DNA from 3 places in the Geodermatophilus sp. SYSU D00703 genome. Region 2 is predicted to be linked to each of the others. Evidence: riboswitches for the same ligand, from Rfam matches in the RefSeq annotation. Region 2 holds a riboswitch; each other region holds the start of a gene.

Region 1 (9,269 bases), on a different contig from region 2:
ACGAGCATCGGCAGCACCCGCTGCGTGCGGCCGTAGATGACGCTCACCGTGTAGAACAGCTCGCCGAGGGCCAGCACGTAGACGATCGAGGTGCCCTTGAACAGGCCGATCACCTCGTTGACCGCCGTCGGGACGATCGAGCGCATCGCCTGCGGCAGCACGATCCGGGTGGTCTGCCGGCGCCGCGGGATGCCCAGCGACGCGGCCGCCTCCAGCTGGCCCTGGTCGACCGAGAGGATGCCGGCGCGGACGATCTCCGCGGAGTAGGCCGCCTGGTGCAGGCCAAGACCCAGGATCGCGGCGCCGAACTCGTCGATCAGCGAGAGCGTCTCGACGCTGGCGAACGACGGGCCGAACGGGATGCCGAGGTCCAGCGACTGGTACAGGTAGGCGAGGTTGTACCAGAGCAGCAGCTGCAGGATCAGCGGCACCGAGCGGAACACCCAGGTGTAGCCCCAGCTGACCGCCTGCAGCAGCGGCGAGCGGGACAGCCGCATGAGCGCCAGCACGGTGCCGAGGGCGAAGCCGAGGACGGCGGTGATGAGCGTCAGCTGGATCGTCGTCCAGACACCCCGGACGATCGACTCCTCGGTGAGGTAGGCGGCGACGACGTCCCACTCCCACCGGGGGTCGGTGACCAGCGAGTTGACCACCATCGCGAGCAGGACGGCGACGACGGCGGTGGCCACCCAGCGGCCGGGGTGCCGGGCCGGGACCACCTTCAGCTGGTCGTAGGGGGTCCCGGACGCCGGTGGCGCGGCGGTCTCCGGCGTCGGGGCGAGCGTCGTCATGACAGGTCTCCCAGGGGCTTCTGGAAGGCGTATCCGAGCTGGCCGGGGGGCAGCGTGCGGAGGGTGGCCAGGTCGGTGGGGCGGGGGACGGCGGGGTCGAACAGCGGCGTCCAGCCGGCGGCCAGGTAGAGCGCCTCGGCCTCGGGCTGGCGGAGGCCGGTGGTCAGGTACACGCGGGTGTAGCCCCGCGCGGCGGCGCGGGTCTCGAGCTCGGCGAGCACCCGGCGGGCCAGTCCGCGGCGGCGGTGCGCGGCGGCGGTCCACATCCGCTCGACCTCGGCGGTGCCCGCGTCGCCGTGCCGGCGGTAGGCGCCGCCGGCGACCGGGAGCGCCGTCCTCCAGCAGCAGGACCAGCTCGCCGTCCGGGGGCAGGAACTCCGCGGCCGGGTACCGGGTGAGCTCGGCGGCGGCGCCGCCGTACAGGTCCCCGTAGCGGCTGTCGTACTCGTGCAGGAGCTCGGCGAACAGCGGCGCGGCGAGCGGGTCGTCGGGGTGGACGCCGACGACCACCAGCCCGGGCGCGGCGGTCACCGGGCCACCTGCCGGCGGTCGGCCCCGGAGCCCCCAGCCCGGCGGGCGTTGCGGGCCGGGCCGAGGCCGAGGTGGTCGCGCAGCGTCGGGCCGGTGTAGTCGGCGCGGAACGAGCCGCGCTCCTGCAGCAGCGGGACCACCCGGGCGGCGAACTCGTCCAGCCCGGCCGGGGTCAGGTGCGGCACGAGGACGTAGCCGTCGCACGCGTCGGCCTGCACCGCGTCGTCGATCTGCCGCGCGACCGACTCCGCCGTCCCGACGAAGCCGCCGCGGTCGCCGACCTGGATGACCAGCTCGCGGATCGACCAGCCGTTGGCCTCGGCCAGCTCCCGCCACTGCCGGGCCGGCGCCGCCGGGTCGCGGTGGTGGCGGACCCGTCCGCGGGTGATCGAGACGCTCTCCGGGTCGGGGTCCTCCGCCGGCAGTGGCCCGTCCGGGTCGTGCGCGGTGAGGTCGCGGCCCCACACCTGCTCAGGAAGGCGATCGCCGTCGGCCCGCTGACCTGCTGCTCGCGGATGTGCCGCGCCCGGTCGCGGGCCTCGGCCCCGGTGTCGCCCAGCACCACGGTCACCGCGGGCAGGATCTTCAGGTCGTCCCGCTGCCGGCCGTGTGCGGCCAGCCGGCCCTTGACGTCGGCGTAGCACGCCTGCCCGGCCTCGACGGTCGAGTGCGCGGTGAACACGACGTCGGCGTCCCGGGCGGCGAACTCCCGGCCGTCGGCGGAGTCGCCGGCCTGGAACAGCACCGGGTGGCCCTGCGGCCCGCGCGGCGTGCCGAAGGTCCCCCGGACGTCGAACTGCGGGCCGGTGTGGGCGAACGGCCGCACGCTGCCCGGGCGCAGGAAGGTCTCCCGGCGGCGACCGCGTCGGCGTCCCAGGAGTCCCACAGCTGCCGGGCGACCTGCACGACCTCCGCAGCCCGGGTGTACCGCTCGGCGTGCGGGAGGAAGCCGCCGCGACGGAAGTTGGCGCCGTGGAACGCGTCGGAGCTCGTGACCAGGTTCCACGCGGCCCGCCCGCCGGAGAGCAGGTCGAGCGTGGCCCACTGGCGGGCCAGCTCGTAGGGCTCGTTGAACGTCGTGTTGATCGTGCCGACCAGGCCCAGCCGCTCGAAGGAGGCGAACTCGACCTGGCTGCCCGAGCGCGGGTCGGCCCAGACGGTGGTCTTGTTGACGCCGGGGAAGTGCGCGCCGAGGTGGACCTGCTTGCGGCTCATCGGGCGCCTCCGGCGGTGGTCGCGTAGCGGCCGGCCGGGCGGGCCAGGCCGAGGGTGTCCCGCAGGGTCGGCCCCGGCGGCCCGGCCGGGCGCAGTCCCCGCTCGCGCAGCAGCGGCACGACGTCGTCCACGAGGGCGTCGAGGTCCACCGGGAGCACGGCGGGGCGCACCACGACGCCGTCGACGGCCGTCGTCCAGACCGCGATCAGGTCGGCGAGGGCGTCGGCGTCGCCGACGTGCTCGACGGTCCCGGGGTCCCAGGGCGACACGACGGAGAGGCGGTCCCGCCGGTCGGCGGCGTCCGGCCCGAGCCACGCGACGACGTCGGCCAGCACGGCGACCTGCCGCGGGTCCCGGCCGGCCGCCGCGACCAGGGCGCGGACCTCGGTGGCGAGGGCCGCGACTGCCGAGACCCCGGGAGCCGCGACGCGGACGACGTCGGCGCGCCGGGCGGCGAACCGCAGGGCGGCGGGGGAGTCGGCCCGGACGACGACCGGGGGCCGCCCCTGCGGCGAGCGCGGGGTGATGGACGCGCCCACCACCGAGAACCGGGGCCCCCGGAAGTCGATGGCGTGGATCTTGTCGCGGTCGACGAACCGGCCGGTGGCGACGTCGCGGATCTCGGCGTCGTCCTCCCAGCTGTCCGCGAGCCGGGCGACCACCTCGGCGACGTCGTCCGCCTCGGCCCACAGCTCCTCGTCCGGCTCGGCGGCCCTGCGGCCGAACAGCGCCGCCTCCACGGGCGTGCGGCTGACCGCGACCTCCCAGCCGGCCCGGCCGCGGCTGACCCAGTCGAGGGTCTGCACGGCCCTGCCGACGTGGAACGGCTCGGTGTGGGTGCTGGTCACCGTCGGCACCAGGCCGATGCCGCTCGTGGGCGGGGCGACCCGGCAGGCGGTCAGCAGCGCGTCGAGCCGGCCGCGCACGCCGCCGTCGGCGTCCTGGACGCCCAGGGCGTCGGGGAACAGGGCGAGGTCGAGGCCGCCGCGCTCGGCGGTGCCGACCAGCTCGACCCAGCGCGCCGGGTCGAGCAGGCGGGCCGGGTCGGCGGCGGGCAGCCGCCAGGCGGCCGGGGACGCCCCGGCGTCGGACAGCTCGACGCCGAGCAGGGGCGTGCGGGACATGCGGGTGCTCCCAGGAGGACGAGCGGGTGGGGGGTGCGCGGGCAGGCCACCGGCACCGCACGGAGGCGGTGGGCAGGAGCGGGCGGCGCCGCGGGGGACCGGCCGGAGCCGGTCGGGGGAGGGAATGTCTCAGCGACAGAGCGCGCTGTCGGTGCGCAGCAGGTCGATCGTCGGGCGACCGACGAGGACGGTTCCGTCGTCGGGCCTGGTCGGCGTGCTCACGGCTGGTGCTCCTCGGTCGGAGCCCCGGAGGGCTGCGGACTTGCGGACGCGGCGTGCGTCCGCCAGGTCGTCACCCGGGGCACCCCGTCGCAGCGGAGGGTTGCCGGCCAGCGAGCCGGGGCTTGGTGCTGGCTCTCAGGACCTGGCCGGGACCATAGACACCGGGCAACAATCACGTCAAACCCGATCGGTTTGATAGACATTGGGCGCATCGGACGACGGGAGGAGGCGACGTGACCCGGGCGGAACTGGCGCAGCGACGGCACGTCGACCTGCTCCGCACCAGCAGCGCGCTGTGTCCGGAGGGCTGACCGACCCCCTCCCGACCCCGCCCCTGGAGCGCCCCCGCATGTCCCTGTCCGATCCCGCCCGCCTGCCCACCCTCGTCGTCGTGGGCGCCGGCCCCACCGCCATCGGCGTCCTCGAGCGGCTGGTCGCCTCCGCTCCCGAGCTGTCGGCCGGCGCCCGGCTGCGGGTCCACCTCGTCGACCCCTTCCCCCCGGGCGGTGGCCGCGTGTGGCGCGCCGAGCAACCCGAGCTGCTCTGGGCGAACTCCCTGGTCGGCGACGTCACCGTGCTGCCCGACCCCTCGGTGGTCGTCGACGGCCCGGTGGGTCAGGGGACGACGCTGTGGGAGTGGCTGCGCGACGTCGCCCGCGCCCGGCCCGAGGGGGACCCGGTCGGCCGCGAGGCACGCCGGCTCGGCCCGGCGTCCTTCCCCTCCCGGCCGCTGGTCAACGCCTACCTCGGCTGGGTCCTGGAGTCGGTGGTGGCCGACGCCGCGCCGTGGCTCGACGTGCACCTGCACGCGACCCGCGCGGTCGACGTGACCGACGGCCCGCGCGGCGCGCGGGTGCGGCTCGCCGACGGCACGGTGCTCGCCGCCGACGCCGTCCTGCTCGCCCAGGGACACCTGGACGTGCACCCGACGCGGGCGGAGCAGGCGACGGCGGCGGTCGCCGCCCGGCACGGACTGACCTACCTGCCCACCGGCTACACCGCCGACCTCGACCTCTCCGCCCTCGCACCGGGGGAGGACGTGCTGGTCCGCGGCGCCGGCCTGGCCTTCGTCGACCTGGCGGTGCTGCTCACCAGCGGTCGCGGCGGGCGGTTCGAGCGCGGCGACGACGGCCGGTTGCACTACCTGCCCTCCGGGCGGGAGCCGGTGCTGCACGTCGGGTCGCGCCGCGGGGTCCCGTACCGGTCGAAGCTGGCCTACCCCTGGGCCGGGCCGCCGGTGCCGCTGCGCTTCTTCACCCCGGCCGCCGTCGACGCCGCCTTCGGCCCCTCCACGCGGCTGGACCTGCGCACCGACCTCGCGCCGCTGATCGAGCGCGAGCTGGCCTGGGCGCACTACACCGAGCTGTTCCGCGCCCACCCGGAGCGCACGGCGCTGCCGTGGGAGGAGTTCGCCGAGGCCTTCGCCGCGACGGCCGGCCCCCGCGCCGAGCGGGCGCTCGTGGCCCGGGCGGTCCCCGACCTGGTCGACCGGTTCGACCTCGCCGCGCTGGACCGCCCCCTGGCCGGGCGGCAGTTCGCCGACCCCGCGACCCTGCAGGAGGCGGTGCGGCGGCACGTGCGGGCGGACCTGCGCCGGGCCGCGGACCCGGGGCACAGCACCGACGCCGCCGTCTTCACCGCCCTGCTGCAGTGCCACGGCACCATCGCCGGCCTGGTGGCCGCGGGGCGGCTGACGCCCCGGTCGGAGGCCGAGGACCTGTCCGGGTGGTGGATGAACCTGTTCAGCTACCTGGCCAGCGGCCCGCCCGGCCCGCGCCTGGAGGAGCTGCTCGCCCTGTCGGAGGCGGGCCTGCTGCACTTCCTGGGCGCCGACGTCGAGGTCGTGCTCGACGAGGACGCCGGCGTCTTCCGGGCCCGCTCGTCGAGCGTGCCCGGCGTCGTGGCGGCGCGGGCCCTGGTCGAGGCCCGGCTGCCCTCGCCGGACGTCGCCGCCACCCCCGACGCGGTGGTGGCCGGCCTGCTGCGGCGCGGCGAGGGGCGCGAGCGGGTGCTGGCCGACCCCGCGGCGGGCCGCACCCGGCGCACCGGGCGGCTGGACGTCGACCCCGCCGGCCGGCTGGTCACCGCCGACGGCACCCCGCACCCGCGGGTGTCCGCCGTCGGGTTCTGGACCGCCGGCGCGCAGGTCGCCGCCTTCGCGCGGCCCCGGACCAACGCCCCCTTCTTCCGCCAGAACGACGCCCTGGCCCGCGACCTGTGGCGCCGGCTGAGCGCCGACGCCGCTCCCGCCCTCGTCGGGACCACCGGCCGGAGCCGCCTGATCGGCGCCTCCCTGGCCGCGACCGGCTGACCCCTCGACGCCGCGCTGCAACCATGGTTGCATTGCCGCATGACGCCCGGTGAGTGGGTGCTGCTGTCCTACCGGCTGCCGCGCGAGCCCTCCGGCCCGCGGACGACCCTGTGGCGGCGGCTGCGGCGGCTCGGCGTGGCCCAGCTCGCCGACGGGCTGGTCGCGCTGCCGGCCGACGCGCGCACCCGGGAGCAGCTGGAGTGGCTGGCCGACGACGTGCTGGCGGCGGCCGGCACCGCGGGGCTGTGGGTGGCCCGCCCGGCGACCGTCGCGCAGGAGCGGGAACTGGCCACCCGCATGGCGGAGGCGCGGGCCGAGGAGTACCGCGCGCTGGCCGCGGAGTGCCGGGACGCCGCGACGGCGGGGTCCACCGACCGCGTCCGGGCGCTGCGCCGGCTCCGCTCGGAGTTCCGCGCGATCGGGCGACGCGACTTCTTCCCCCCGCCCGAGCGCGAGGTGGCCGCCGCCGCGCTCCGCGAGCTCGCGGCGGCCGGCACCGTGGCGGTCGCGCCGTGAGGTGGGCGACCCGGGCCGGGGTGCACATCGACCGTGCCGCCTGCGCCTGGCTGATCCGGCGCTTCCTGGACCCGGCCGCCGAGTTCCTCTTCGTCGCCGACCCCGCCGAGGTGCCCGCCGACGCCACCCCGTTCGACGTGCGCGGGGTCGACCTCGGCCACCACGGCGGCGACTGCTCGTTCGAGACCATCCTGCGCCGCCACGAGCTCACCGACCCGGTGCTCTGGCGGATCGCCGAGGCCGTCCACGAGGCCGACCTCGACGACGGGCGGTTCGACGCCCCCGAGGCGCCGGGCCTCGACGTCCTCCTGCGCGGCCTGTCCATGACCGGCACCGACGAGCAGACCCTCGCCGTCTCCGGCCCGCTCTTCGACGGGCTCTACGAGTACCACCGCCGCCGCCTGCTGCTCGGCCGCGAGCCGGCCTGACCCCCGGAGGACCGACATGCACCCCGAGACGCACGTCCAGGAGGTCGTCCCGTTCCGGACGGCGGTCCGCGCCTGGTTCCTCATCTCGCTGCAGACCTTCGGCGGCCCGGCCGGTCAGATCGCCGTCATGCAGCGGTCGCTGGTCGACGACAAGCGGTGGATCGGCCAACGCCGGTTCCTGCACGCGCTGAACTACTGCACCCTGCTGCCCGGCCCGGAGGCGCAGCAGCTGGCCACCTACGTCGGCTGGCTGCTGCACGGCACGCGCGGCGGGCTGGTCGCCGGCGGCTTCTTCGTGCTGCCCGGGGTCGTCGCGCTGCTCGCCCTCTCCGCCGTCTACGTGGCCTTCGGCACGACCACCGCCATCACGGCGCTGTTCGTCGGGCTGGCGGCCGCGGTGCTGGCGATCGTCGCGCAGGCGGTCGTCCGGGTCGCCAAGCGCGCCCTCGACAGCCGCGCCCTGGTCGTCCTCGCGGTGGTGGCGTTCCTCGCGCTGGCGCTGTTCGGCGTGCCGTTCCCCATCGTGGTCGCGCTGGCCGGGGTCGCCGGCTGGGCGCTCGGGCGGTGGCGGCCGTCCGCGCTGCCGCAGAAGAAGACGGCGGAGGGGTCCGACGCCGGCCCACCGCCGGTCATCTCCGACGACGTCCTCCACCACGAGGTGCCGACCGGGCGACGCACGCTGCGGGTGCTGGTCGTCGGGCTGCTGGTGTGGGGCGTGCCGGTGGCCGCGGTCGCGCTGCTCACCGGCGCGGGGAGCGTCCTCACCCAGCAGGGGCTGTTCTTCTCCGGCGCAGCGGTGGTGACCTTCGGCGGCGCCTACGCGGTGCTGGCGTACGTGGCCCGGCAGGCGGTGGAGGTCTACGGCTGGCTGGGTCCCCGGGAGATGGTCCGCGGGCTGGCGCTGGCCGAGACGACCCCGGGCCCGCTGATCATGGTGGTGCAGTTCGTCGCCTTCCTCGGGGCGTACCGGGCGCCCGGGGAGCTCGACCCGTGGGTCGCCGCCGTCCTGGCCTCGCTCCTGGTCACCTGGGTGACCTTCGTGCCGAGCTTCCTGTTCGTCCTGCTCGGCGCCCCCTACATGGAGCGGCTGCGCGGCAACCGGTCGCTGTCGGCGGCGCTCACCGGCATCACCGCGGCGGTGGTCGGGGTCATCGCGAACCTGGGCGTCTACTTCGCCGTCCACACGCTCTTCTCGGAGACCGTCGAGGTCGACCGGGGCGTCCTCTCCCTCGAGCTGCCCGACCCGGCCACGCTGCGCCCGGTGCCGCTGGTCATCGCGCTCCTGGCCGCCGTGCTGCTGTTCCGGTTCCGGTGGTCGGTGCTGCGCACCCTCGGCGTCTGCGCCGGTCTGGGCCTGGCCGCCGGGCTGGCCGGGCTGCCGATCGCCTGAGCGGACGGGTCTCCCGCCGGGCGGGAACAGGCCTGCCACGGGCCGGGTTGGCCGGACGAGCACGGCGCGCGCCGTACGCCGTCCCGACTCTCCGGAGGTCCCGCATGTCCGTCGTCGTCACCGGTGCCACCGGCTCCCTCGGCCGCCTGGTCGTCGAGGAGCTGCTCGCGCGCGGGGTCGCTCCCGGCGACGTCGTCGCCGGCGGCCGCGCCGTCGCGCGGCTGGCCGGCCTGGCCGACCGGGGCGTGCGGACCGCGCGGATCGACTACGACGACCCCGCGACCCTCGACGCCGTCCTCTCCGCGGGCGACGTGCTGCTGCTGGTCTCCGGCACCGTCCCCAGCGCCCGCGTGGCGCAGCACCGGGCCGTCGTGGACGCGGCGGTGCGCGCCGGCGTGGCCCGCATCGCCTACACCAGCATCCTGGGCGCCGACGACACCCCGCTGGTGCTGGCGCCCGACCACCAGGCCACCGAGCGCATGGTCCGCGACAGCGGGCTGCCGTTCACGCTGCTGCGCAACGGCTGGTACACCGAGAACTACGCGCAGGGGCTCACGCAGGCCAAGACGACCGGCGTCGTCGCCGGCAGCACGGGCGACGGCCGGGTCGCCAGCGCCACCCGTGCCGACTACGCCGCCGCGACCGCCGCCGTGCTGAGCACCGGGGGCCACGAGAACGCGGTCTACGAGCTCTCCGGGGACGTCGCGTGGAGCTTCGACGACCTGGCCGCCGCCTACGGCG
Region 2 (9,269 bases):
TGGCGGTGCTCGGCATCAACGGGGCCGGACCCGACGCGGCCAACCCGCAGGGGACGGTCAACATCGGCTGGACCGCCGTGCCCGACGCCACCGAGTACCGGGTGCGGGTCTACGACCGGGACGACGCCGCGGGCACCAACACCCTGGTCGCCTCGCGGGACGTGCTCGTGACCACGACCAACGCCCAGGTCACCGGCCTGCCCAAGAGCGCCACCGGACACCGCTGGGTGTTACGGGTGCAGGCCAAGACGCCGGCCGCGACCACCTTCGGGCCGCTGTCCACGGGTGTCAACGCCGTCGTCCCGGGTGACTCCATCGGTGTCGTGTCGGCCCAGTGGCGGGCCGGTGACGAGCTGCAGATCCGCGGCAGCGGCACCAACCCGGGCGCGACCATCACGGCCCACCGCGTGAACGCGGTCGGCGGCCCCGGGGTTGCCCTCGGGTACCCGCAGGCCACGGTCGGGGCCCTCGAGGCGCCGGGCAACACCGGGCCCTGGGAGATCGTCGTCGACCCCGCGCCGGCGGCCAACCCAGGGGACATCATCCTCAGGTCCAGCGAGGGATCCTGGGTCAAGGTCACCGTCGAGACCCGGTGACGCCGTGAGGCGCCACGACTGAACACACCCGAGGGCCCGTCACCATCCCGGTGGCGGGCCCTCGGCCTGTCCGTGTGCCGGGGTGCACGCCCGGGGGCGCGGGTGGCCGGTGCCCGTCGCCGGCCCCGCCGGGGGCCGGACCGGTCCTCCGGGTCGACCTGGTCCCCGAGCCGGAGACGGTCGAGAGCCCCGGGCACCCCCGACGTCGTCGGCGACACCGCCGCTCGGGGTGAGCCCGGGGACGGGCCCGCCCGGGAACGCCGACAGGGGCGGCCCCGCGCGATGCGGGACCGCCCCTGCCGGGCAGTGCTGGTGTTACGAGGGGGCGGGACTCAGAAGTCCATGCCGCCCATGCCGCCGTCGCCGCCGGGCATGGCCGGGGCGGCCTTCTCCGGCTTGTCGGCGATGACGGCCTCGGTGGTGAGGAAGAGCGCCGCGATGGAGGCGGCGTTCTGCAGCGCCGAGCGGGTCACCTTGGCGGGGTCGATGATCCCGTTGGCGACGAGGTCCACGTACTCGCCGGTGGCGGCGTTGAGGCCGAACCCGGTGTCCGAGTTGCGCACCTTCTCCGCGACGACGCCACCCTCGAGGCCGGCGTTGACGGCGATCTGCTTCAGCGGCGCCTCGAGCGCGACGCGCACGATGTTGGCACCAGTGGCCTCGTCACCGTCGAGCTCGAGCTTGTCGAACGCGACGGCGGTGGCCTGCGCCAGGGCGACGCCACCACCGGCGACGATGCCCTCCTCGACGGCGGCCTTGGCGTTGCGCACCGCGTCCTCGATGCGGTGCTTGCGCTCCTTGAGCTCGACCTCGGTCGCGGCGCCGGCCTTGATGACGGCGACGCCACCGGCCAGCTTGGCCAGGCGCTCCTGCAGCTTCTCGCGGTCGTAGTCGGAGTCCGACTTCTCGATCTCGGCGCGGATCTGGTTCACCCGGCCGGCGATCTGGTCGCTGTCACCGGCGCCCTCGACGATCGTCGTCTCGTCCTTGGTGACGACGACCTTGCGGGCGCGGCCGAGCAGCTCGACGCCGGCGGACTCCAGCTTGAGGCCGACCTCCTCGCTGATGACCTGGCCACCGGTGAGGATGGCGATGTCGGTCAGCATGGCCTTGCGGCGGTCACCGAAGCCGGGGGCCTTCACCGCGAGGGACTTGAAGGTGCCGCGGATCTTGTTGACCACCAGGGTCGCCAGGGCCTCGCCCTCCACGTCCTCGGCGATGATCGCCAGCGGCTTGCCCGACTGCATGACCTTCTCCAGCAGCGGGAGCAGGTCCTTGACCGAGCTGATCTTGCTGTTGACGACGAGCACGTACGGGTCGTCGAGGACGGCCTCCATGCGCTCGGCGTCGGTGACGAAGTACGGCGAGATGTAGCCCTTGTCGAAGCGCATGCCCTCGGTGAGCTCGAGCTCCAGGCCGAAGGTGTTGCTCTCCTCGACGGTGATGACGCCTTCCTTGCCGACCTTGTCCATCGCCTCGGCGATGAGCTCACCGATGGCCGGGTCAGCAGCGGAGATCGACGCGGTGGCGGCGATCTGCTCCTTGGTCTCGACGTCCTTGGCGGTCGAGAGGAGGTACTCGGTGACCGACTCGACGGCCTTCTCGATGCCCTTCTTCAGGGCCATCGGGTTCGCGCCGGCGGCGACGTTGCGCAGACCCTCGCGGACGAGCGCCTGGGCGAGCACGGTGGCGGTGGTGGTCCCGTCACCGGCGACGTCGTCGGTCTTCTTCGCGACCTCCTTGACGAGCTCGGCGCCGATCTTCTCCCACGGGTCCTCGAGCTCGATCTCCTTGGCGATGCTCACACCATCGTTGGTGATGGTGGGGGCGCCCCACTTCTTCTCGAGGACGACGTTGCGGCCCTTCGGACCGAGGGTCACCTTGACGGCGTCGGCGAGGGTGTTCATGCCCCGCTCGAGGCCGCGGCGCGCCTCTTCCTCGAAGGCGATCATCTTGGCCATGTGGTGATGTCCTCCATGCATGGATCGCTGCACGGCCGGGTTCGGCGCCCGCGACGGACGACACCAGCGGTTCGCGGGCACTCCGTCGGCCCGCCCACCAGTGCCTCACCGTTCCGACCTGATTGGCACTCGGCACTGTCGAGTGCCAATCGAGAGTCTGGCACTCGACCCTGCCGAGTGCAAGAACGGGGTGTGACCGGCGACTGTTCCCGCCCGGGTGCAGCGCGCGCCCTCCCCGGCGGGGCGCACCGAGCCCCCGCCGACCCGGCTCGTCATCGCCTCACACAGCACCGAGGCCCGGCCCCGTGAGGGACCGGGCCTCGGTGAGGACGTGCCGGTTCAGGCAGTGCGGACGGCGTCCGCCTGCGGGCCCTTCTCGCCCTGGACGACCTCGAAGGTGACCCGCTGGCCCTCGTCGAGGCTCTTGTAGCCGTCCATCTGGATGGCCGAGTAGTGGACGAAGACGTCCTGGCCGCCGTCGACGGCGATGAAGCCGAAGCCCTTCTCGGCGTTGAACCACTTCACGGTGCCCTGTGCCACGTGTGCTCCCACGTTCGTGCGTTGCGGCGACCCCCGCCTACCAGGGGGCCGGGTCTAGCTCTTCCGCCCGTCGAACACGAACGTGGAACTGGAACCGCGGGAGAAGGTACAGCACAAAAGCCGTGGTGAGAGCAACCTCACGCACGCGCCACACCGGATGGGGGACAACTCCCCCATCCGGACGAGCCCGACACTACCGGCCTACTCGATGAGCCCCGCAGCCCGCACCGAGGACAGCGACGGGTCCACCACGTGGGTGGGCCCGACGACCGGCTCCAGCGGGTCGAGCGTCTTGAGCCCCTCGCCGGTGTTGAGGACGACGGTCTCCTTGGCCGGGTCGAGCCGGCCCTCCTCGACCAACCGGCGCAGCACCGCCACGGTCACGCCGCCGGCGGTCTCGGCGAACACGCCGGTGGTGCGGGCGAGGTCGCGGATGCCCTGCACGATCTGGTCGTCACCCACCCGGCCGACCGAGCCGCCGGTGCGCCGGATGGCGTCGAGCGCGTAGGGCCCGTCGGCGGGGTTGCCGATGTTGAGCGACTTGGCGATGCCCGTGGGCTTCACCGGCTTGACGACGTCCCAGCCGTTGTCGAAGGCGGTGGCGATCGGGTCGCAGCCGGCCGACTGGGCACCGAAGATCGTCCACTCGGTGGCCTCGACGATGCCGGCGGCGGCGAGCTCGCGGAAGGCCTTGTCCACCTTGGTCAGCAGCGAGCCGGACGCCATCGGGACGACGACCTGGGCCGGGATCCGCCAGCCGAGCTGCTCGGCGATCTCGTAGCCCATCGTCTTGGAGCCCTCGGCGTAGTAGGGCCGCACGTTCTGGTTGACGAACGCGGTGTCCTCGAACTCGTCGGTCTCGGCGAGCTCGCTGGTCAGCCGGTTGACGTCGTCGTAGGAGCCCTGGACGGCGACGAGCGTCTGCCCGTACACCGCCGACTGCACGACCTTGCCCGGCTCCAGGTCGGCCGGGATGAAGACGAACGACGGCAGGCCGACCCGGGCCGCGTGCGCGGCGACGGAATTGGCCAGGTTGCCCGTGGAGGCGGCGGCGATCTTCTTGTAGCCCAGGCCCTTGGCGGCGGTCGCGGCGAGACTGACGACGCGGTCCTTGAACGAGTGGGTGGGGTTGGCCGAGTCGTCCTTGACCCACAGCCCGCCCGTGATGCCCAGCTCGGCGGCCAGCCGGTCGGCGCGGACCAGCGGCGTCAGGCCCGGGTCCAGGGAGACGCGCTCGGCCGGGTCCTGCCCCACCGGCAGCAGCGCGACGTACCGCCAGATGTTCTGCGGGCCGGCCTCGATCTGCTCACGGGTGACGGCCTTGAGCAGGTCGGGGTCGTAGTCGACCTCGAGCGGGCCGAAGCACTCCGCGCAGGCGTGCTCGGCGATGAGGCCGAACGTGGCGCCGCAGTTGCGGCAGACGAGCCCGCGAGCCGGGCAGGGCGGGATCGGCCCGCCAGCGCCGGAGTCGGCCTGCTGGGAACCGGGAGCGGTCAGGGTCATGCGACGACTACCTCCTCATCTTCCCCGCGGCGGGCCGTCGAGCCGCGCGGGACGGAATTGGCACCTCTCGCTGCGCGGGTGCGCAGGCGGCGGTTGCCGGGGCTTCGTCGGGCCGTGTCCCTCTGCCCCTCTGGATGAGTGGAACGCCTGCGACTGTACCCACGTGCTCTGCGTCGCCGCGGACCCGGTCAGGATGGCGGCGTGGCAGCGCGCATCGTCTACACCGACCTCGACGGCACGATGGTCGGTCCCCGAGGGTCCTTCTGGCACACCGCGAGCCGCGATCTGACCGCCGCCCCGGCCACCGCGCTGCTGGATCTGCACCGCTCCGGCGTGGCGCTGGTCCTCGTCAGCGGCCGGACCTTCGAGCAGGTGGTGGAGGCGGCGCGGATCTTCGCGGCGGACGGCGCGATCGCCGAGCTGGGCTCGGTCGTGAGCTGGGACGCCGGCCGCGGGGTGCACCGGCTGGACGGGGAGCTGCCGGCGGAGCACGCCGGCCGGACGCCGATGGACGTGATGGCCGAACTCGGCGTCGTCGAGGACCTGATGGCCCGCCACCCCGGCCGGCTGGAGTGGCACGCGCCCTGGCACGCCACCCACGAGGCCGACGCGCTGCTGCGAGGGCTGGTCGACCCGATGGCCGTCGACGCCGACCTCGCCCAGCGCGGGCTGGGCTGGCTCACGCTCAAGGACAACGGCGCCATCCCCACGACGTCCCGCATGACGCTGGACCCGGAGGCGCTGCCGCCGCGGGTCTACCACCTCATGCCGCGCGGGATCTCCAAGGGCGCGGCGATCGCCTGGGACCTCGAGCGCCGCGGCCTGACGCCCGACGACGCCGTGGCCATCGGCGACAGCGTGAGCGACCTGGAGATGGCGCCCGCCGTCGGCCGGCTCTGGGTGACCGCCAACGGGGCCACGGTCGACGGCATGGCCGACCGGCTGGCCGACGTCCCCAACGCGGTCGTCACCGAGGCGCCGATGGGCGAGGGCTGGGCCCAGGCCGTCCGCGCCAGCCTCTAGGCCCCCTCCCGGGCACCGCCCCGAGCGTGCGAGGGTGACGAGGACGGGGCCCTCCAACCACTACGAGGTGACGTCGCGGCGGGAGAAGTGGCGGAAGGCCAGCGCGGTGAAGACCGCCGCGTAGACCAGTGACTGGACGACGCCGCGGAACAGGTCCCCGGAGTCGATCGGGGTCTGCAGCAGGTCGGTCCAGGCGAACTCCTCGGCCGTCGGGAACCAGTCCCGGATCGACCCGAGCTGCTCGACCTGGTCGAGGATGGCGAAGACGAACATGGTGAACACCGCACCACCGACGGCGGCCAGCGGCGCGTCGGTGATGGTGGAGAACCAGAACGCCAGGGTGCCGACGACCAGCAGGTGGACGGCGAGGTAGCCGACCATCCCGGCGAGCCGCAGCAGCCCCTCCCCCTGCGGCAGGGACACCCCGATCGGCGTCTGGATCGGCTCGAAGCCGAAGGCGATGCCGCCGGCGACGATCCCGGTGAGGACCAGCGCCAGCAGTGCGCCGACCGACAGCACGAGGGCTGCGTACCACTTCTGCCGGAGCAGCCGCATCCGCGGCACGGGGGTGGCCAGCGTGTAGCGCAGCGAGCCCCACTGCGCCTCGGCCGCCACGGTGTCGCCGAAGAACAGCGCGTAGACGACGACGAGGAAGAAGCTCGTCGTCGCGAACAGCACGAACAGGGTGAAGTTGAGCCCGCTCGAGGTCGCGACGTCGACCAGGTTGAGCCGGCCGTTCTCCGCCGCCTCCTCGCTCGCCCCCAGCTGCAGCGCGGCGATGAGGACCAGCGGCAGCGCCACCATGAGCGCGAAGACGCCGATGGTCCGCCGCCGCTTGAACTGCCGGCGCAGCTCGACCGACAGCCGCAGCGTGCGCTCGGGCCGGTACCCGGCGACCGCCCCGGTCGGCTGGACGTGCGCTGTGTCCATGGCTCGACTCCGGCCTCGATCCGCTCCTCGGTCGCTGGCGCTCCCCGCGATGCTCCCTCGGCCGTCGTGCTCGACGGTGCTCACGACTCCCCCACCAGTGCCAGGAACGCGTCCTCCAGCCGGCGGCGCGGGGTGAACGCGTCCACCTCGATCCCCGCCTCGACCAGCGCCTGGAGCGCCCGGGCACGGGTCGTGCCGTCGAGCTCGGCCACCAGCCCCTCGTCGGTGCGCTCCACCGACACGCCGGGCAGCGCCTCCAGGACGGCCACCGCCCGGCCGGTCTCGGCGTCGTCGGCCAGGCCGACCTGCACGGCGCCGCCGGTCCCGACGATCTCCTCCACCGTGCCCTGGGCGATCTTCTCCCCCTTGGCCATCACGACGACGTGGCTGCAGGTCTGCTCGATCTCACTGAGCAGGTGGCTGGAGACGATCACCGTGCGCCCGGTGGCGGCGTAGGAGCGCAGCACCTCGCGCATGGCGTGGATCTGGGGCGGGTCCAGCCCGTTGGTCGGCTCGTCGAGGACCAGCAGGTCGGGCAGGCCGAGCATCGCCTGGGCGATCGCGACCCGCTGCCGCATCCCCTGGCTGTACCGGCGGACCGGGCGGTCGATGGCCGCGCCGAGGCCGGCGACCTCGATCGCCTCGTCCATGTGCGCGTCCTCGGCCGGGCGGCCGGTGGCGGCCCAGTACAGCCGCAGGTTGTCGCGGCCGGACAGGTGCGGCTGCAGCCCGGTGCCCTCGACGAAGGACCCCAGCCGGGAGAGGACCGGGGCGCCGGGGCGGACCTCGTGGCCGAACACGGTGATGCGTCCGTCCGCCGGCCGGATCAGGCCCATGAGCATCCGCAGCGACGTCGTCTTGCCGGCGCCGTTGGGGCCGAGCAGGCCGAGGACCTGGCCCCGGCGCACCTCGAAGGAGAGGTCCCGGACGGCGACGAAGCCGTCCTTGTAGGCCTTGGTGACGCCGGTGAACCGCAGCGGGACGTCCTCGCCGTCGGGCTCCACCGCCGACACCCTGCGGCGGCGACGGCGGCCCCACAGGGCGGCGGTCGCCCAGCCGGCCAGGCCGAGGGCGGCGAGCACGCCGAGCAGGACCCACCACCGGGCGGTGGTGCCGGCGACCTCGGTGCGGCCGACGACCTCGGGGACGGCGAGCGCGGAACCGTCCCCGCCGGCGAGGGCCACCGAGTACACCGCCGACTCCGCCGGCAGCGCGAAGGCCTGGTCGGTCGAGGAGACGACGACCCGCATGGTGTGGCCGGCCTCGAAGCGGTGCACGATCCCCGGCAGGGTCACCGGGACCTCGGTCGCCGCGGTGGGGTCGGCCGAGAGGCCGGTAAGCGCCAGGGGTGCCACCTGGCCGGCGGGCAGGGTCATCGAGCCGTCGGGCGCGACGTCGTAGAGCTTGGCGAACAGCGTGGCGGACCCGCTGGGCGAGGCGACCGCGAGGTCGACGGTGGACGCGCCGACCACCTCCACGGCGTTCTCGAGCGGTGCGCTGTCGAAGGCGGCGAACTGGCCGGGGATCTCGAGCGTGCCGCCGGCCAGTGCCGCCGACAGCGCGCCGACCCCGGGGACGACGGTGATCGCCGCCGGCGTGCCGCCGGCCGGGGTGACGACCGGCTGCACCGACCCGCTGACCGGGATCGACGCCCGGGTCGCCGGCTCGCCGCCGTCCAGGCCGGGGTAGGCCGGCGCGACGACGGTCTGGTTGCCGCCCTGCACGCTGCCGACGCCGGCGCCGACGCCGCTGGGCACCGGGAACTCGAAGCCGGTGCCCGGGTCCTCGCCGCGAGCGGGGTCGCCGGGGTCGCGCAGGTACCAGTCGAACCAGCCGGCCACCTGCTCGCGCAGCCGCTCGGTGGTCCGCTCCGACGCCTGGCTGTCGTGGCCGCCGGTGAACCAGACGACCTTCACCGGAGTGCCGTTCGCGGCGATGCCGCGGGCGTTGGCGTCGGCCTGGCCGAGGCCGAACAGGGAGTCCTGGGTGCCCTGGACCAGCAGGGTGGGCGCCGTGACGCGGTCCAGCACGGTGGCCGGGCTGCTGCGGTCGAGCACCGCGGCGACCTCCGGCGTCAGCGTGCCGGAGGCGGCGGCGGTCTGGTACGCGGCGCAGATGTCGGTCCGGAACCGGCCGCAGGTGAGGAACTGCTGCACCGCCCGCGGGTCGACCGACGCCGGGTCGATCGGGGGCAGCCGGCCGTCGGTCCCGCCCGCCGGGGTGACGCCGTCCCCGCCGTCCCCGTCCTCGCCCGCCCCGCCGAGTGCATCGAGCAGACCCCCCGCGGGCGTCGCGCCGACGCCGAAGAACAGCCCCGACCACAGCCGCTCGTAGACCCCGCCCTCGCCCTGTGGGGTGGCCGCGACGGTGTCCGCACCGGGCCTGCCGACCTGCGAGGGGAACAGCGCCGCGGTCAGCGAGTTCCAGGTGATCTGCGGGGCGATGGCGTCGACCCGGTCGTCGTACCCGGCGGCCAGCAGCGACAGCGCCCCGCCGTAGGAGCCGCCGGCGACGCCGACGCGCGGGTCGCCCGCACCGTCGAGCAGGACGTCGTCCCGCTCGGCGAGCCGGTCGAGCAGCGTGGAGAGGTCGGCGACCTCGAACCGGGGGTCGTTCAGCCCGATCTGCCCCGTGCTGCGGCCGAACCCGCGCGCCGAGTACGTGAGGACGACGTAGCCCCGCTCGGCGAGGTCGCGGGCGTCGTCGGCGACGGAGT
Region 3 (9,269 bases), on a different contig from region 2:
CGGACCGGGGCGTAGCGGTTGGCGGGGCGGGGCAGGCCCAGCAGGCCGCGCAGCGTGGTCGCCTCGTAGGTGGTGCGGAACAGGCCGCGCCGCTGCAGCTCCGGCACCAGGCCCCCGGTGACCTGGACCAGGTCGTGCGGCAGCGTCGCCGGCCGCAGCCGGAAGCCGGTCAGCCCGGCGTCCGACCACTCGGTCAGCAGGTCGGCCAGCTCGGCCGGTGTCCCGGCGAACACCCGCGCGTCGCAGACGTACTCGCTGCCCGCGGTGTCGTCCAGCCGCCGCCGGCGGGCGGCCGCCGCCTCCGCCGTCGCGTCGAGGAACACCACGAGGTCGCCGAACACGTGCACGGTCTCCTCGGCCCGGCCGGCCGCGACCTGCGCCGCGCGGATCTCGCCGACGATCGCCGCGGCGTCCACGGCGTCCCCCGGGGTCACGTACCCGACGTCGGCGCTGCCGGCCACGAGCTCGTACGGGATCGTCTGGTGGGCCAGTGCGGAGACGACCGGCTGGCCCTGCGGCGGCCGCGGGGTGATCGACGGCCCCTTCACCGAGAACCAGCGGCCGGTGAAGTCGATGTAGTGCAGCTTCTCCCGGTCGACGAAGCGGCCGGTGGCGGCGTCCCGGATCTCGGCGTCGTCCTCCCAGCTGTCCCACAGCCGGCGGACCACCTCGACCCAGTCGGCGGCCTCGTCGAACAGGTCCCGCAGCGCCGCCTGGACTGCGGGGTCGTGCCGGTCGGAGCTGCGCAGCTCCGGCAGGGTGCGCCGGCCGAAGTGCGCGGCCTCGGCCCGGCTCGAGGAGACGCGCACCCGGACCCCGGCCCGGCCGCCGCTCACGAAGTCCAGGGTGGCGATCGCCTTGGACAGGTGGAACGGCTCGGTGTGCGTGACGACGGCCGTCGGCACCAGCCCGATGCCCTCGGTGACCGGCGCGACCCGCGCGGCGACCTGCACGGCGTCGAGCGGGCCGCGGACCTGGTCGGTCCGCTCGTCGGGTCCCTCGCGGTCGGCGGACTGCAGCGAGAGGGCGTCCTCGAAGGTGACCAGGTCCAGCAGCCCACGCTGGGCCTCCTGCACGAGGTCGACCCAGTAGCCGGCCGTGAACAGCTCGGCCGGGCGCGCGTCCGGCTCGCGCCAGGCCGCCGGGTGCCAGCCGGCGCCGTCCAGGGCCACGGCCAGGTGGAGGCGGGCGGGCACGCTCATGCCCGGCGCTCGAGCGGGATCTGCTCGCCGGCCTCGACCGCCACGGGCAGCCGGTTCTCCGGAGGGGGCAGCGGGCAGGTCGCGAAGTCGGTGTAGGCGCAGGGCAGGTTGACCGCCCGGTTGAAGTCGAGGACGACGCGCCCGTCGGCGTCCGGCACGCCCAGCGCGAGCGACCGGTTGGCGGCGTAGGTCGTTGCGCCGGAGGTCGAGGCGGTGAACAGGACGACCAGGCTGCCGGGGTCCTTGCCGTTGAACGCGGTCAGCGACAGCGACCGTCCGGCCAGCGCGAACTCGACCACGCCGGGGGCGTCGTACACGTGCTCGAGGCCCGCCACGGCCGCCCCGACGGTGGTGGGCCGTGGCGCGGCGAACGGCACGAACCGGCCGGAGGCGACCCAGCGGGGGTCCGGCGGGAACGCCGGCGTCCCGGCGTACCGGGTGCGCAGGGGGTGGTCGGGGTGCCGCGGCCGGACGACGTCGTGCCCGCCCCGGCGGGCGACCTCCACGACCAGGTCGCCGGAGGTGGCGAGCACCCCGCCGCGCTCGGGGACGTGGCCGAAGACGTGCTCCCCGGTCACCGGCATGCCGTCGACCGACAGCTCCTCGCCGTCGTCGAGGCTCACCACGACGCCGCGCGGGCCGGTCGACCACGCACCGGGCACTCCGGGGAACCGCTGCGGGTCGCCGGTCAGCCAGTGCAGCCCGGTGACGGCGAGGAACCCGTGCGGATCGGCGCGGACGGCCTCGTGCCGGCGGTGCCAGTCGGCCCAGTCGCGGGCGAAGTCGTCGGTGCCGGGGACGGCGGGGGTGGAGACGGTGGTCATGGTCGGTGCACCTCGGAGAGCTGCCCGGTGGCCACGTCGAAGACGAAGCCGCGGACGCTGTCCTGTCCCGGGATGAACGGGCTGTCGAGGACCCGCTGCCGCTGGGCCCGGACGTCCTCCTCCAGCTCGGGGAACGCCTCGGAGTGCCAGTGCGGCCGGGTGCCCACCTCCTGCTCGATCGACGCGCGGAAGTCCTCGTCGGTGGAGGTCAGCATCCCGCACTCGGTGTGGTGGACGGGCACGATCTCCCGCGTGCCGAGCAGCCGCTGGCTGAACGCCAGCGAGCGGATCTCGTCGTCGGTGACGACGCCGCCGGCGTTGCGGATGACGTGCGCCTCCCCCTCGGCCAGGCCCAGGGCGCGGTGGACGTCGAGCCGGGCGTCCATGCAGGCGACGACGGCGACGTGCTTGGCGGGCGGCAGCGGCAGCGGACCGGCGAAGGTCTCGGCGTAGCGGGCGTCGTTGGCGACGAGGTCGTCGGTGACGGTCATGGGGGTTCCTCTCCTGGGTCAGGTCAGGTCAGGTCTGGGCCGAGCCGGCGGAGCGGGACCGGAAGTCGCCGCGGCCGGTGTCGCCCTTCCAGTCGGCGAAGGACTCGCCGGTGAGCTCCTCGAGCAGGGCGATGTCGTCGAGCAGCGGGGCGAGCACCTCGCGGCGGACCTCGACCGGCATCGCCGGCCGCGGGGCCCGCCCGGCGTGCAGCGCCGCGACGAGCGGGCGGCTGGCCTGGCGCCACACCTGCGGCGGCGCGTAGGCGCCCAGTGCCGCCCCGGCGCGCACGACCCGCGACAGCGCGCGGTACCGCGGGGTGTCGGCCACGTGGGGCTTGACGTTCTCCGGGGCCACCGTGTGCGCGACGCCGGGCTCGACACCGAGGAAGGTGCTGACCCGGTCCAGCGTCTCCCGCGGGGTGTCGACCAGCTGCCGGTAGCGCAGCAGGAACACCTGCTCGCGGGGCACGCAGCGGTACAGGTCGCGCAGCTGCTCGCCGTAGCGGCCCAGGCCGCGGTAGTGCCAGAACGGCGCGAAGCCCTCGGCGATCCGCTGCTGCTCGGCCCGGACGGCGGCGAGGAAGTCGGCCACCGGCTCCAGCCCGTCGGCCCGCAGGTGCACCCAGTTGGACCAGGCGCGGTCCACCGGGTCGCGGACGACCACCACCACCTTGACGTCGGGCACGTCGGCGGCCAGGCGTTGCTGCGCGCCGCGGTCGTAGAGGTAGAACGGCGTGCTCTCGCCGCGGACGGCGTCCTCCGGGGCGGCGGCGAACAGCGCGAGGTACTGCTCCCGCCGCCAGATCCACTCCTGCGCACTGTGCGCGTCGCCGGGACCGCGCTGCCCGCTGCGCGGCGGGGGCCGGCCGTCGGTCAGGTAGTACTTGGGCTCCTTGACCGGGGAGAGGTACAACCCCGGGTGCGTGGCCAGCGCGGCGTGCAGGGCCGTCGTCCCCGCCTTGGGCGCGCCGGCGATGACGAACTGCGGCAGTCGGCCGCTCATGCGGACCCCTTCCTGGATCGGTGTGCACACTGGGCGCCGTCCCCGTCGCCCGAGACCGGAGCCGCCGCGTGCCCGAGAATCCCGCCCGCCACCCCGACCCGCACCGGTTCTGGGCCGACGCCGAGGTGGTGCTGCCCCCCGAGGACCCGCGCCCGGGCTCGTGGGCCGGCGGGCCGTCGGCGCAGCTGGTCGACGGGACGTGGTGGCTGGCCTACCGGCTGCGGCGGCCGCTCGGCGAGGGCCGCGGCTTCGCCAACGTCGTCGCCCGCTCGGACGACGGCGTGCGGTTCACCCCGGTCGTGGGGATCGGCAAGGACGCGTTCGGCGCCGAGTCGCTCGAGCGCCCGGCGCTGGTGCACACCCCCGAGGGCCGCTGGCGGCTCTACGTCAGCTGCGCGACGCCCGGCAGCAAGCACTGGCGGGTCGACCTGCTGGAGGCCGACACCGTCGAGGGCCTGGGGACGGCGACCCCGCGCACGGTGCTCCCGGGCAGCGACGCCGAGGCGGTCAAGGACCCGGTGGTCCGGCACGACGGGCGGCGGTGGCACCTGTGGGCCAGCGTGCACCCGCTCGACGACCCGGACGCCACCGACCGGATGACCACCGAGCACGCCACCAGCGACGACGGCGTCACCTGGACCTGGCGCGGCACCGCGCTGGCCGGCACCCCCGGCACCTGGGACGCCCGCGGGGTGCGGTTCGCCGCCGTTCTCCTCGACGGCGCCGGGTCCTGGGCGCTCTACGACGGCCGGGGGACGGCGGAGGAGAACTGGGAGGAGCGCACCGGCCTCGCGGTGGCCGACGGCTGGGGGGACGGCGGCGGCCGCTTCACCGCCGCCCCCGGCGGCCCGCTGCTGCAGAGCCCGCACCCGCCGGGCGGTCTGCGCTACGTCGACATGGTGGTCGTGCCGGGCGGCGTCCGCTGGTTCTACGAGGCGACGCGGGCCGACGGCGCCCACGAGTTGCGCACGGTGCTGCTCCCGGGCTGACACGGTCAGCGCCCCGCCGGGCCGCAGCCGGCGCCGCGCGCGACCGCCCGCAGGTCGGCGCCGGCCGGCCCGGGCAGCGGCCGCGGGTCGTCGGCCGGCTGCCAGCGACCGTCCCGCACGACGTACCCGGTCCCCGGCCCGTCGGCGAGGAACGCCGCCAGGCCGTCGAGCAGCCGGTCGACGTCGGCGGCGGTGGTGGCCACGCCGACGCTGGCCCGCAGCGCCCCGTCGCCTGCGCCGAGCCGTGCGAGCAGCGGGTGCGCGCAGAACCGGCCGTCCCGGACGCCGACGCCGTGCTCGGCCGAGAGGACGGCGGCCACCAGCCCCGGGTCGGCGCCCTCGACGGTGAAGCCCACGACGCCGGTGGGGGCGACCGAGTCCGGCCAGACCCGCAGCCGCCGGACGCCGGGGAGCGCGTCCAGGCCGGCCTCCAGCCGGGCCCGCAGCGCCTGCTCGTGGCGCTCGAGGGCCTGCTCCGGCAGCGCGGCCAGGGCCTCGCACGCGGCCGCCAGGGCCACCGCGCCGAGCACGTTCGGCGAGCCGCCCTCGTGCCGGTGCGGCGCCGCGGCCCAGGTCGTCTCCGTCACGGTCACCGCGTGAACCGCCCCGCCGCCGGCGAGGTGGGCCGGCGCGACGTCCAGCCAGTCACGGCGGCCGACCAGGGCCCCGGTGCCGTACGGGGCGTAGAGCTTGTGCCCGGAGAACGCGACGAAGTCGGCACCGGTGGCGGCCAGGGAGAACCGGCGGTGCGGCACCAGCTGGGCGCCGTCGACGGCCACACGGGCGCCGGCGGCGTGCGCCAGCGCGACGACGTCGGCCAGCGGCAGCGCCTCCCCCGTGACGTTGGAGGCGCCGGTGACCGCGACCAGGGCGTACCGCCGGGCGGCGAGCTCGGCGCCCAGCGCCCGCAGCGTCGCCGGGACCGTCGGCCCGGTGGGCAGCACGGTCGTCGTCGCGCGGCGCTGCCACGGCAGCAGGTCGGCGTGGTGCTCGCAGTCGAGCACCAGCACCAGCTCTCCCGGTGGCACGCACCCTGCGAGGAGGTTGAGCGCGTCGGTGGTGTTCCGCGTCAGCACGCACACGTCGTCGGAGCGGGCGCCGACGAAGACGGCGACGGTGTCCCGCGCCGACTCGTAGAGCGCCGTCGACACCTGCGACAGGTAGCCCGCACCCCGGTGGACGCTCGCGTACAGCGGCAGCGCCTCGGCCACCCGGTCGGCCACCGCGACCAGCGCCGGCGTGCTCGCCGCGGTGTCGAGGTCGGCGTAGCGCGCGCGGCCGGACGGCACGAGCGGCACCTCGGTGCCCGCGCCGACGACCGGCAGCAACGGCCGCTCCGGGGCGACGGGCAGGACGACGGGACGGGACAGGACGGCGCCGGTCAACGCAGGCTCCTCGGTTTCGGGGACCCACTGGCGGGTCCGCGCTTGCGGGGGCCGGTCGGCACCCGCCTGGTCGTCACCCGGGGCACCCCATCGCGGAGGAAGGGTTGCCGGCCAGCGAGCCGGGGCTTGTCGCTGGCACTCATGACCTGCCGGGGAGCGTGGCACGACCCCCGGTATCCCGTCAAACCCGATCGAGATGGTAGAGATACACCCGTGTCCGCCCTCGCCGCCTCGACCGCCGCCGCGCCGCGGCTGGTCCGGCGGGTGCACGTGGACCTCGGCCGCGTCTGGTCCGCCCGCTGTCGCTGACGCCGCCCCGCGTCCCTCTTCCCGGCCGCCCGTCCCGCGCGGCCACCCCTCTCCTGCGAGGACCCCCGTGCCGATCCAGCTCCCGGGCACCGCCGCCGACGACGGACCCGCCCGATGACCACCGTCGCCGTCGTCGGCAACCCCAAGCCGCACTCCCGGACCCGCGCCGCGGCCGAGCTGGTCGTCGAGCGGCTGACCGGCGCCCCGGCCGACCGGGTCGTCGACGTCGTCGATCTCGGCGCCGGGCTGCTCGGCTGGGGCGACCCCGCCGTCGAGGAGGCCGTCGCCGCGGTGCGGGCGGCCGAGGTCGCCGTCGTCGCCAGCCCCACCTACAAGGCCACCTACACCGGCCTGCTCGAGCTGTTCCTCGACCAGATCGGCACCGGCGACCTCGCCGGGGTCGTGGCGGTCCCGCTCATGCTGGGCGGCGGGCCGGCGCACGCGCTGGCTCCCGAGCTGTTGCTCAAGCCGGTGCTGGTCGAGCTCGGCGCCACCGCGCCCACTCGCGGGCTGTACCTGCTCGACAGGACGTGGGACGACCCCGCGCCGCTGGACGTCTGGCTGGCCGCCGCGCGGCCGCAGGTCGCGGCCGCCCGCCCCATCCGGCGGGGCCCGGCGTGACGCCGTCCCGGACGCGGCTCACCCGGCGCGCCGCCGTGGACCTGCTGCGGGTGGCCAGCGCGCGATGTCGCCGTCACTGACGACCGCGCCACTCCCCCTCAGCCCGCGAAGGACCCCGTCATGACCCGTTCCCTGCTGTCCCCTGCCCTGCCCATCGACCCGACCGTCCGCCGCACCGGCGCGGCCGCGCTGGCCGCCGCCCTCGCCGCGGTCGAGCACCGCTGGTCCCCGCTGGTGGAGTTCCGCGCCGAGCACCGCTGGACCCACCTGCTCGACCCCGGGCTGGCCGCCGACGCCCTCGACCTCGACCTGCACGCCGACCTCGCCGGGGCCCAGGTGTGGCTGCTGTCCTGGCTGCCCGGCCAGGGCACCGACCTGCACGACCACGGCGGCTCCTCCGGGGCCTTCGCCGTCGTCCGCGGCACGCTGTCGGAGGAGGTCGGGGCGCTGCCGGAGGCCCGGCAGCTCGCTGCCGGGCGGGTGCGCCCGTTCGGTCCGCACCACGTGCACCGGGTGACCAATGCCGCCCACGAACCGGCGGTCAGCGTGCACGTCTACAGCCCGCGGCTGACCGTCATGAACACCTACCGGGTGGACCGGGGCGGGCTGGTCCGCACCGGCAGCGAGCGGGCCGGCGTCGACTGGTGACCGCCCCCTGAGACGACGGAACGGGCCGTGCCGCCCCGGAGCAGGGGTGGCACGGCCCGTTCCTCGCACGGCCCCGTCCAGGGGCCCACCATGGGACGGCGGCCCCCCTGCAGGGCCCGCCGCGAGCCTGCGAGCGGTGGGGGGCAGGGGGGCCTCTGTCAGGCGGGCTGGGGCACCCGGTTGTCGAACAGCGCGATCGCGGCGGCGGTGTTGGACGCCGGCACGAAGTAGTGCGAGTGCACCTTCGTGACCTGCTCGTTCATCGCGCCGCGCATGATCAGCCACATGATCATCTCGATGCCCTCGGAACCGGCCTCGCGGATGTAGTCCTCGCGGGAGAGCTGCGTCAGCTTCGCCGGGTCCTTCTCGATGGCCTCGAGGAACATGTGGTCGAACTCGGGGTTGATGTACCCGGCCCGCGCCCCCGCCAACTGGTGGGACATCCCCCCGGTGCCCAGGATCGCCACCTTGACGTCCTCGGGGTAGCTGCGGATGGCCCGCCCGAGGGCCTGGCCCAGGGCGTAGCACCGAGCCGCGGTGGGCTGCGGGTACTGGATGACGTTGACCAGCAGCGGGATCACCGGGCACGGCCAGGCCTCGCCCGGGTCCGGCGTCCAGACAGACAGGGGCACGGTGAACCCGTGGTCGACGTCGAGCTCCTGGAAGACGGTGAGGTCGAAGCCGTCGTCCACCAGGCTCTCGAGCAGGTGCAGCGACAGCTCCGGGTGCCCGACGACGTCGGGCACCGGGCGCTTGCCGAAGCCCTCGTCGGCCACCTCGTACCGCTCGGCGGTGCCGATGCCGAACGTCGGGACGATGTCGAGGTCGATGCCGTTGGCGTGGTCGTTGTAGACGACGATCGCCACGTCGGGCCGGTGCTCCTTGAGCCACTCCCGCGCCGGGGCGTAGCCGTCGAACAGGCCCTTCCAGTTGGGGTCCTCGGTCTTGCCGCGGTCCATCGCCGCCCCGATGGAGGGGACGTGCGAGGTCGCCAGACCCCAGATCACCTCAGCCACGCCGTCCTCCTGCCCGCATCGCCGCCACGAACTCCTCCTCGGTCATGCCGCTGAAGACACCACCGAGGTACTGCATCGACCGGCCGTCCATCATCGCCAGCTTGTAGACGTAGAAGATGCTGCCGCCCAGGTCGATCATCGCCTGCCAGTTCCGGTCGAGGACGGCCTGCTTCTGCTCCGGGGTCAGCTTGAACTCGTCGCAGTAGGCGGCCTCGTCGGTCAGGAACCGCTCCCGCGCCTCCGCCGAGCGCAGGCTCATGAACAGCTTGTTCATGCGGAAGCCGCGCCGGCTGGTCTGCCCGTCGAAGACCGGCGTCCCCGGCAGGTCGAACCTGCCGGCCGGGGTGTCAGTGCTCATCGGTGCCCTTCCGTTCCTCGCCCGTGAGGTGCTCGTGGTCGTCGAGCCACTCCCACAGCTGGCGTGGGTGCGCGCTGTGACGGGTGCGGCCGCACCAGCAGGTCCCGAGCATCTCACCGTCGAACTGGCGGAACGTGATCCGCAGCTGCTGCCCGGCGGGCGTGGAGGTGGTCATGCCCGCTCCTGCGGGTGCTGGGCCAGCGGCTCGACGTGGACGTCGAGCCACGGGGACATGGGCAGGGACACCAGGGCGTCGTGCAGGGCCGCGGCGTCGGGGGCCTCGTACAGGCCGATGGTGGCGTTGCGCCCGGGCACCCGCCACAGCCGCTTGAGCACGCCCGCGGCCCGCAGCTCCATGGCGCGCGCCCGCTCGGCGGTCCGCAGCTCCTCCCGCCGCTCGGCCGGGGTCTCGGCGGGCAGGCG

The links. Region 2 has a riboswitch for S-adenosylmethionine ahead of thrC (threonine synthase). Riboswitches for the same ligand answer to the same signal wherever they lie in the genome.
Region 1: another riboswitch for S-adenosylmethionine. It lies ahead of ACI782_RS22820 (LLM class flavin-dependent oxidoreductase); the one in region 2 lies ahead of thrC (threonine synthase).
Region 3: another riboswitch for S-adenosylmethionine. It lies ahead of ACI782_RS22900 (aminotransferase class V-fold PLP-dependent enzyme); the one in region 2 lies ahead of thrC (threonine synthase).

Annotation. Positions count from the first base shown of each region.
Region 1 covers NZ_JBJGYU010000038.1:16,905-26,173, reverse strand. Annotated here, with positions in the region: gene ACI782_RS22845 (amino acid ABC transporter permease) at 1-791, opposite strand, end outside; gene ACI782_RS22840 (GNAT family N-acetyltransferase) at 788-1,057, opposite strand; gene ACI782_RS22835 (hypothetical protein) at 1,319-1,540, opposite strand; gene ACI782_RS22830 (LLM class flavin-dependent oxidoreductase) at 1,495-2,148, opposite strand; partial or broken gene ACI782_RS22825 (LLM class flavin-dependent oxidoreductase) at 2,271-2,537, opposite strand; gene ACI782_RS22820 (LLM class flavin-dependent oxidoreductase) at 2,534-3,661, opposite strand; SAM riboswitch class IV at 3,915-4,026, opposite strand; gene ACI782_RS22815 (putative leader peptide) at 4,117-4,194, shown strand; gene ACI782_RS22810 (FAD/NAD(P)-binding protein) at 4,233-6,194, shown strand; gene ACI782_RS22805 (Chromate resistance protein ChrB) at 6,234-6,710, shown strand; gene ACI782_RS22800 (chromate resistance protein ChrB domain-containing protein) at 6,707-7,138, shown strand; gene chrA (chromate efflux transporter) at 7,155-8,528, shown strand; gene ACI782_RS22790 (SDR family oxidoreductase) at 8,633-9,269, shown strand, end outside.
Region 2 covers NZ_JBJGYU010000001.1:169,485-178,753, reverse strand. Annotated here, with positions in the region: gene ACI782_RS00920 (fibronectin type III domain-containing protein) at 1-596, shown strand, start outside; gene groL (chaperonin GroEL) at 929-2,557, opposite strand; gene ACI782_RS00910 (cold-shock protein) at 2,897-3,097, opposite strand; gene thrC (threonine synthase) at 3,299-4,600, opposite strand; SAM riboswitch class I at 4,613-4,741, opposite strand; gene ACI782_RS00900 (HAD family hydrolase) at 4,802-5,623, shown strand; gene ACI782_RS00895 (ABC transporter permease) at 5,684-6,553, opposite strand; gene ACI782_RS00890 (alpha/beta fold hydrolase) at 6,634-9,269, opposite strand, start outside.
Region 3 covers NZ_JBJGYU010000038.1:31,385-40,653, forward strand. Annotated here, with positions in the region: gene ACI782_RS22875 (LLM class flavin-dependent oxidoreductase) at 1-1,202, opposite strand, end outside; gene ACI782_RS22880 (DUF1684 domain-containing protein) at 1,199-2,026, opposite strand; gene ACI782_RS22885 (beta-class carbonic anhydrase) at 2,023-2,517, opposite strand; gene ACI782_RS22890 (sulfotransferase) at 2,546-3,520, opposite strand; gene ACI782_RS22895 (hypothetical protein) at 3,589-4,509, shown strand; gene ACI782_RS22900 (aminotransferase class V-fold PLP-dependent enzyme) at 4,515-5,894, opposite strand; SAM riboswitch class IV at 5,928-6,041, opposite strand; gene ACI782_RS22905 (NAD(P)H-dependent oxidoreductase) at 6,318-6,824, shown strand; gene ACI782_RS22910 (cysteine dioxygenase) at 6,945-7,472, shown strand; gene ACI782_RS22915 (class III extradiol dioxygenase subunit beta) at 7,631-8,488, opposite strand; gene ligA (protocatechuate 4,5-dioxygenase subunit alpha) at 8,481-8,846, opposite strand; gene ACI782_RS22925 (hypothetical protein) at 8,836-9,021, opposite strand; gene ACI782_RS22930 (muconolactone Delta-isomerase family protein) at 9,018-9,269, opposite strand, start outside.